2 regions of the Leptolyngbya subtilissima AS-A7 genome follow, and region 1 is predicted to be linked to the other one. Evidence: riboswitches for the same ligand, from Rfam matches in the RefSeq annotation. Region 1 holds a riboswitch; the other holds the start of a gene.
The links. Region 1 has a riboswitch for cobalamin ahead of NC979_RS02175 (hypothetical protein). Riboswitches for the same ligand answer to the same signal wherever they lie in the genome.
Positions count from the first base shown of each region.

Region 2: it holds a riboswitch for cobalamin, as region 1 does, so the genes downstream of both, NC979_RS11055 (HupE/UreJ family protein) here and NC979_RS02175 (hypothetical protein) in region 1, are expected to answer to the same signal.

Region 1 is NZ_JAMPKY010000001.1:468,679-472,435, reverse strand. Features, by position in the region: gene NC979_RS02195 (Uma2 family endonuclease) at 1-705, opposite strand, end outside; gene NC979_RS02190 (hypothetical protein) at 676-837, shown strand; gene NC979_RS02185 (ureidoglycolate lyase) at 968-1,483, shown strand; gene NC979_RS02180 (DUF1636 domain-containing protein) at 1,480-1,908, opposite strand; gene NC979_RS02175 (hypothetical protein) at 1,982-2,440, opposite strand; cobalamin riboswitch at 2,560-2,749, opposite strand; gene NC979_RS02170 (hypothetical protein) at 2,818-3,135, opposite strand; gene NC979_RS02165 (aminopeptidase P family protein) at 3,377-3,757, shown strand, end outside.
Region 2 is NZ_JAMPKY010000004.1:308,327-312,083, forward strand. Features, by position in the region: gene NC979_RS11045 (ligase-associated DNA damage response exonuclease) at 1-378, shown strand, start outside; gene NC979_RS11050 (hypothetical protein) at 426-1,040, opposite strand; gene NC979_RS11055 (HupE/UreJ family protein) at 1,212-1,868, opposite strand; cobalamin riboswitch at 1,921-2,092, opposite strand; gene NC979_RS11060 (ABC1 kinase family protein) at 2,210-3,757, shown strand, end outside.

The sequences.
Region 1 (3,757 bases):
GTAGGCGTGAATCAGGCAGGAGTTGCGATCGTAGTAGGGCTGCACGAGGTTGTGAGCAGCATCCCACTGCCCTGCTTTAGCTAAGGCTAACGCTCTAGCATGGTCACAGGTCATAACATGTCCTCCTTCCTCGGTTACGACGACGCGGCGGCAGTGTTGCGCTTGATTACGGCGATCGCTCCAGTGAAACCACAAATGCCTGGTGCTCTGGCGACTGAATACCGTTAACACCTGAGCCATATCTCCCTGTAGGATGGCGTTCGCCGCTAACCAAAGCCTCGGAAACTGACGGCTGCGAATCACCCCATCATCATCCACTGGCAACGGCTGATAATCACCATCGTTGAGCGCATATCGGTCAATTTTGTTTTCAAACACCTGCCAAACCAGGTACTCTGCCACCCCGTTGCGCCAATAGGCCTGCTTTTTATCGCCCTGGTCAATGGCCGCACTGCTGACGGTAATCTCAATCACCAGTTTCGGCGAACCTTCTAAGTAGCCATCTTTACTGAGTCGAGCCTGTCCGCCCGTCAATTTATCCATCACAAATACAATATCGGGCTGAGGCTCGTTATCTAGATCAATGCGCACTGTGGGTTCAATGCCTGAGCGAGTGCCGGAGGTAAAGGCCACATAGGTACCCAGCCGAGTATCTAATCGGCTGTGAAGCTCGGCGTGCTGTTGAAACCGCAGGGGCGAGGCCACATAGACGACTCCTTCGACCAGCTCGGCTTTGGTAACGGCAGCGGCGGCATGGCGCGCTCAAACTCAGGGCGGATGAGCGGTCGCCACTTTCCAATGGCGGTACCCGATACGCTGAAGCCTGGGGAAAGCTAAGCTGAGAAGCTATCATGGCAATAGCCTTGAGCCAGTGGATCTTATGATGGTCTCCTCCTACAAGACATCGAGCAACCACCGTAGGTAAGCATGAGCTAGCGATCGCCACAGTTGCAAAAACTCGGTACCAATGGATGACTCTCCCCCCCTCACCCTTCAGCAATTGACGGCACAGCCCATCACCCCAGAGAGCTTTGCACCCTTTGGTCAGGTGATCTTCCCCAGTGCCGACGGCGCTACCTTCGGCCCTAGCGATGCCCAGCTCAAGCTCGATCGCGGCATTCCCCACTTTTACATCATGACCCTAGAGGCCAAGGGCACCCGGTTTCGCACTATTACTCGGCACCAACGTTGTACCCAGTGCCTAGGAGCACTGGAGGGCAAAGATTGGTTTATGGCAGTCGCTCCACCGGGGAAGGCTGAGCAGCCCGACCCGAGTAAAATCCGCGCCTTTCACATTCCCGGCAACTGCTTTATCAAGCTAGAGGTAGGCACTTGGCACGCAGGGCCTTACTTTACCGATGCCGCCATCAGCTTCTACAACTTAGAGCTGAGCGACACCAACATTACTGACCACCAAACCTGTAGTTTGGCCCAGGATTTTGGGCTGGAGTTTGAGATTGTCGGTGGAGAGTGGATGAGTTAATGGGTAACTCGCGAAGCGCTCCGTTCCGGAATTGCAGCCTCTACTCCCTCGGCTAATAGCGGCGGCAGCACATAGGCTGTGGCCTGCTTGATGGCGGGCGATCGCAGCCCGTAGGGCACCTTGCCGTTAGCGGCAGCGGCGTACTGGCGACAAAACTCTGCCAAGTCGGAGGCTGACTGGCTGGGCAAAAGGTCATTGAAGATAAAGGTCAGCTTGCCGGGGGCGCTGAGGGCAGCGTTGCAGGCGCGATCGCAAGCAGCCATGCAGCGCACCGGCTGAAGGGTGATTTCGCCCGAACCGGTTTCGGCGGCTAGGCAGTTCGTTAGCTGGTCGATCAGGTGCTGCCCTCCAGGGGTATCGCCCACGCCAGACTCAGCGGCGGGGAATTTACACAGGGCGCAGACAAATAAAGTTGGTTGGGTCATTGGGTTCAAACAGATAGGTGAATAGGATTTGCCAGCCAGCCTCGAAGCTTGGGAGACCGACAAAACCGAGAAATTAAGATTTGGGAGTGACGGTAAACTCGGCCTGGCGATTCCAGGACAGATCGCTTCGCGAATCGCCCATCTGGCGAGAGCACTCCGGCGGTGGCACCGCCCACGCCTTTAGGCAGCTCACATAGGGGCGCGAGTCTCCAATCAAGAGCAAGATCGCATCCTGGGCGGGGTCGTAGGTCGCTATGGCCTCGGCTAGAGCAGGCAATTGATCAGCTGGCAGACCGAGGTCGTGACAGCAGGCAGCTACGACACCTGCGGCCACAAAACGGGCAGTGTAGGGCACCGCTGTGCGTCTCCAGTCCACCGTGGCGGTGCTAGCGTGAACCTCGCACAGCATCATGCCTCGGCCCTGCTGCAAAAACCCCTGCCAGGCGAGGTGACCTATGGGCAGCCAATATTCGCGAATAAACAGCGGCTGCCAATCGCTACAGCCCTGCCACACGCTGTCATCTATGCGCACAGCCACCACCGGCGATCGCTTGGGGCCTGGTGCAGCAGCAAAAAATATCGCCCAGGGCTACAGCGCCCTAGAGCAAACCAAAAACTATTTATAGTCATCTGTACCTCGCAGATGGAAATAACAGTGGGCATCCATCGGCGGGCATTCTGACTTGGAGAATTTTAAGGTCTAGACGTTGGAGAAGTGTCAATCCAAAATCCGAACTCTAAAATCGCCTCACAGCTGCGGGACAGTGGCAGATTTTCGCTGCGCTTTCCCCGTTTCCTTCAGCGGCTGACCCCCGCTAAAACCGACAGAGCTGCATCCTAACACCTTAGGGACGAAGCATCTGCAACAAATCGTTGCAACTTAGAGCTCAAAACTATCATCCATCAACGCTACCGCTTCTGAGGGGCAGGGCGACGGCGGTAGGCGTCCATATAAACCACGTTCTCTCCCGCGCGGTGGTCACCGTGGCCGGCCAACAATCCTGATGCTTTGACCTGCTGAGCCAGATCTACTGTCAGAGTTGAGCCTGCCTCTGGAGGCACTAGAATCTGCTTGAAACTGACTTTGATTTCGGTACCAGGAGCCCAGTCTTGCTGGCGCACCCAGCAGCGATCGCGCTCACACCGCACTACTACAAAATCGGGTACGTGGTCGTCTTGACCCTTAAGGCGAACCCGTGATCCTAGACAAATCGTTAAGGAAGCCATAGCGCTGCACCTGAGATAGGCTAGCCGTTATAGATTCAACAGTAGTTCATTTGAACTGAGCTTTGAATGGAGAATTCACAAAAAATTAATTTTATTGGTTTCATTTTAAGGGATGTTTCTCTTCTTTGGGGTTAACGACTGGCAATCGAGGTTTAAAGCTAGATCTAGCCTGTCAAGTTTGTTACATCTTTAGGACTGGTGTGCTGTGGCAGACTAAAGAGGTCGTCGGCTTTGGTTGTCTATGCCCCCTCAGACCACCTCTTTATCGCTGGCTGCGGCGCTACGGCAGCGCCGCGATCGCCTAGCTGAGCTTCATCCAGGGCCAGTGGTGCTGTGGTCGGGGCAGGCAGTGTCGCGCAACTTTCCGGCCAACACCTATCCCTTTCGGGCCAACAGCCATTTTTTGTACTTTGCGGGCCTGCCCCTGGCCAATGCTGCCCTTCATCTTGAAGGGGGAAGGCTGACGCTGTTTATGGATGAGACCTCCACCGAAGCGGCTCTGTGGCACGGGCCAAGCCCTAGTCGAGACGCGATCGCCGCTGATATCGGAGCCGACGCCGCCTATCCTTATCAAGACCTAGACGCCTATTTAGGCGAAGCGGCGACCCTTTCCGCCCAAACC
Region 2 (3,757 bases), on a different contig from region 1:
CAGGGCGTGGCCATGGTGCCTACCATCTGTACCTCAGAGATGCCCCGTACCCACAGCTTCACGGGCGAGCTGGTGCTGGCGCCGCCTTCGGGCCATCGCTCTAGCTGGATGAAGCGGTTTAAGCATCCCCAAACGGCCTTTGCTTCGGGGTGGATGGCGGTGCGGGGAGCGCGACGGCGACGGGGCTACGAGCGCGGTTTCGTGCTCTCTGACCACGCCGACTGGCCAGGGCTGATACAAACGGTGAAGGATACAGGAGCCAAAACGGTGTACGTCACCCACGGTCAGTCAGACGTGGTGTCGCGCTATCTGCAAGAATCGTTAAACCTAGAGGCTATGCCTCTGGAGACGCTGTTTGAGGGAGAAGGAGATATTTAATGGCCGCAACCCCTTGGCTGGACGGAGCGATGGGCGGGCTAGCGCTGCTAATTTTGCTGGGAGGTCTGTGGATGCTCTTGAGCGGCGTGGGAGACATGGACCGCTGAACCTGAGTGCAGGGCGGCGGTGACGTAGGCCACTAGTTTGCTGCCGCCGTAGAGCACGGTAATGGCAAACAAGCCTCCAGCTACCCAACCTTGGACCCGCTGGGCAATCCACACCAGGGCTAGGACGAGGGCGATCGCATCTAACCCAAGCACATCAAGACGCGATCGCCAGCCTGCGGGCTGAATCGGTTTCGGGCTAGCAGGCTCTAAGCGAATGGAGGCTGCCAGGTTAAACCCCAGCAGGCTGACCAAGATTAGCCCCATCCCCCAACCGAGATGGCCCAGGGCGGCTATGGAGAAGCCTGCCACTTGACCAGCTATTGTCAGCATGACCACACGACTAAAGTGGCCCAGGCGCGGATCGCGCGATCGCTGGCCCACTATATCTCCATGGCGCAGGTCTACCCGAGCCATATGGGCCTGCTCTAGACTCATCAACATCAGCGACAGAGCCAGCAGGCGATAGGGCCAGGGATGGGGCTGCAATGCCTGGTATAGCAGCCCAACCGTTGCGGGCATGAACAGGGCCGCGGCCCAAGTTGGAGATAGGGTCATAGGGAATGCACCGCTGGCTCAACCAAACGGATTAAGCATACCGCCAGACCGAGAAGTTAGACCTAGCTCTTGTGCCTATTTCGCAACAGGCTCAGCCTAAGAAAGGGAATTTGGCAGGATTTGGGAATGACAGACGCTCAACGGCGTTGTGCCAACTCCCGCCTCACGATCCTAGGTGGGCAGCAAACCGTTGAGGAGCGCGGTGGCAAGAAACGTGGCTCCAATACCGCAGATCACTAGACCGGCCCGCTGTACGAAAAGAGTTGTAGACCGTTGGGTGAGCTGTCGCCCGACCAAAAAGGCAGCGATCGCAAGCCCCATCTGCACTGCTGTAAACCCAGCGAGATAGGCCACCAACGGCATGGATTCTGCACCAAAAATGGCCTCGCCGTAGGCAAACCCATGGAACAGCCCAGCTAGCACTGCCAAGCCTGTGATGGCGCTACTTTGAGGACGGTTGCGTAGCGCAAGCAGCACCCCAAACCCAAGCACTGAGCCAGCAATCACAAACTCCACTGCCGGTAACGTTAGCTCTGCCAGGTGCAGCCCTGTGCCAACCATAGCCGCCAGCACAAAGGCAGCAGGAATGACGATTCCCCAGGTGCTAACGGCTGCCAGTAGGCCCACAGCAACCACAAAGGCCACATGGTCGAGGCCAATAATGGGGTGAGCCAGTCCCGACAAAAACCCCTCAGCAAAGTTAGCGGGCACTCGGCCCCCGAGCGGATGGTGGGCCAGGCTGGGCAGGGGCAGCAGCAGGGCGGCGATCGCGCCCCCGATGCTACGACCTATCCGCTTCTGCGAAAAACCAGTCTTAATTGATTCCAAAGCAGTAAAGCGATAATTCATCCGTACCTCGCAGACGAAGAAAGAACAGTGGAAAACAGACCTGCGATCGGCGGGCATTCTGGCTCAGCGTCTTGGTGTTGGGCGAATACCCCCTCAACACCAAAACAGCTTTACAGCTGCGGGACAGCGGCAGACTTGCACTGCACTTTCCCCCTTGCCTCCAGTGGCTGATCCCCACCGGAACCGACAACGCCCAAGCATCATAGCATCGGGTGAATCTGGCCCCGCCGCTGGTTTATCAATAGTCATCTGGCGCACCACACGCAGCCAACGCCTTACCTAGGTGCGCTAGCATCGAGCAAAACCTACCCCTGCCCCCAATGGTTTCATCGTCTCGTCTGGCTCGGCAAAAAGAAATTATTGAAGTGGTGCTCGGCAACGGCTGGGACTACATGCGGCAGCTATTGGTGGGAGGCAAAGCCGATGAGCCCGAGATTCCGCCCCCCGCGGTGCTGCGCAACATTCTCACTGACCTGGGGCCGGTCTACGTCAAGCTAGGGCAGTTGTTGAGCACCCGCCCCGACCTCATGCCCCCGGCCTACATTGAGGAGCTCAGCAGCCTACAAACCACCGTACCGCCGGTAGACCCTAAGGAGATCGAAGCTTACATTCGCCAGCACCTGGGCAAGCCTCCCGAGGAGCTGTTTGAACGGCTGGACTATCAAGCGATCGCCGCCGGTTCCATTGCCCAAACCCACAAGGCGCTGCTCAAAGATGGTCGGCAGGTCGCTGTGAAGGTGCAGCGCCCCGGCATCGAGCGCCAGGTCGAGCGCGATATGACCCTAATTCGCGACGTTGCCCGGCTGGTGTCGGCTACCCAGTTTGGCCAGCGCTACAACGTAGTCGATTTAGCTGAAGAGTTTGCCGATGCCATCAATGCTGAACTCGACTTCACCACGGAGGCGGGCTACACTGACCAGCTGCGCCGCAACCTGTCTAAAAGCGCCTGGTACGACGCCAACCAGCTGATCGTGCCACAGATCTACTGGGATCTGACCAACACAAAAATTATGACCATGGAGTGGCTGGAGGGCACCCCTCTGCTCAAGGCCGATTTGCTGGCCGAAGATGCCCACAGCGATGCCGTTGGTCTGCGATCGGCCGCTACCACGCTGCTGTTTCGAGCCTTCTTCAAACAGTATTTTGTGGACGGGTTTTTCCACGCCGATCCCCACCCTGGCAACATTTTTTACTTGGAAGATGGTCGCCTAGCCCTGCTCGACTGCGGCATGATGGGCCATTTGGATCCCCGTACCCGTAACACCATAACCGAGATGGTGCTGGCGATTGTTAACTGCGACGCCCAACGCTGCTGCCAACTCACCCTACAGCTGGCCGAACCCCTCAAACCCGTCAACCTGGCTCGCCTAGAGAGCGACTATACCCGTCTGCTAGGCCGCTATTACGGGCTCAGCCTAGAGCAGATCAACACCGCCGAAATTTTTGGCGAAATCTTGGCGGCGGGCATTCGCAACAACCTGCGCTGGCCCGCCAACGTGGGGTTGTTCACCAAATCCCTCGCTAACCTAGAGGGAGCGGTCCGGCAGTTCAATCCCGGCGTCAACCTGCTCGAGGAGGTGCGCCCGCTGATGGCCGATCTGTTTCGCCAGCAAATGGTGGGGGATGACCCCTTGCTGGCGCTGCTGCGCACGGGGCTAGAGTTTCGTAACCTGTCACTGAGTTCGCCGCGCCAGCTAGGCTTTTTGCTCGATCGCCTCAGTTCAGAGCAGCTCAAGTTTAGCCTCAGCATTCAGGGTGTAGACGACCTGCGCCGCAGCCTGGATGAATCTTCTAACCGCCATTCCTTTAGCACCGTAGTGGCAGCGCTGATCATTGGGGCGGCGATCGTGTCCACGGGGCAGCAGACA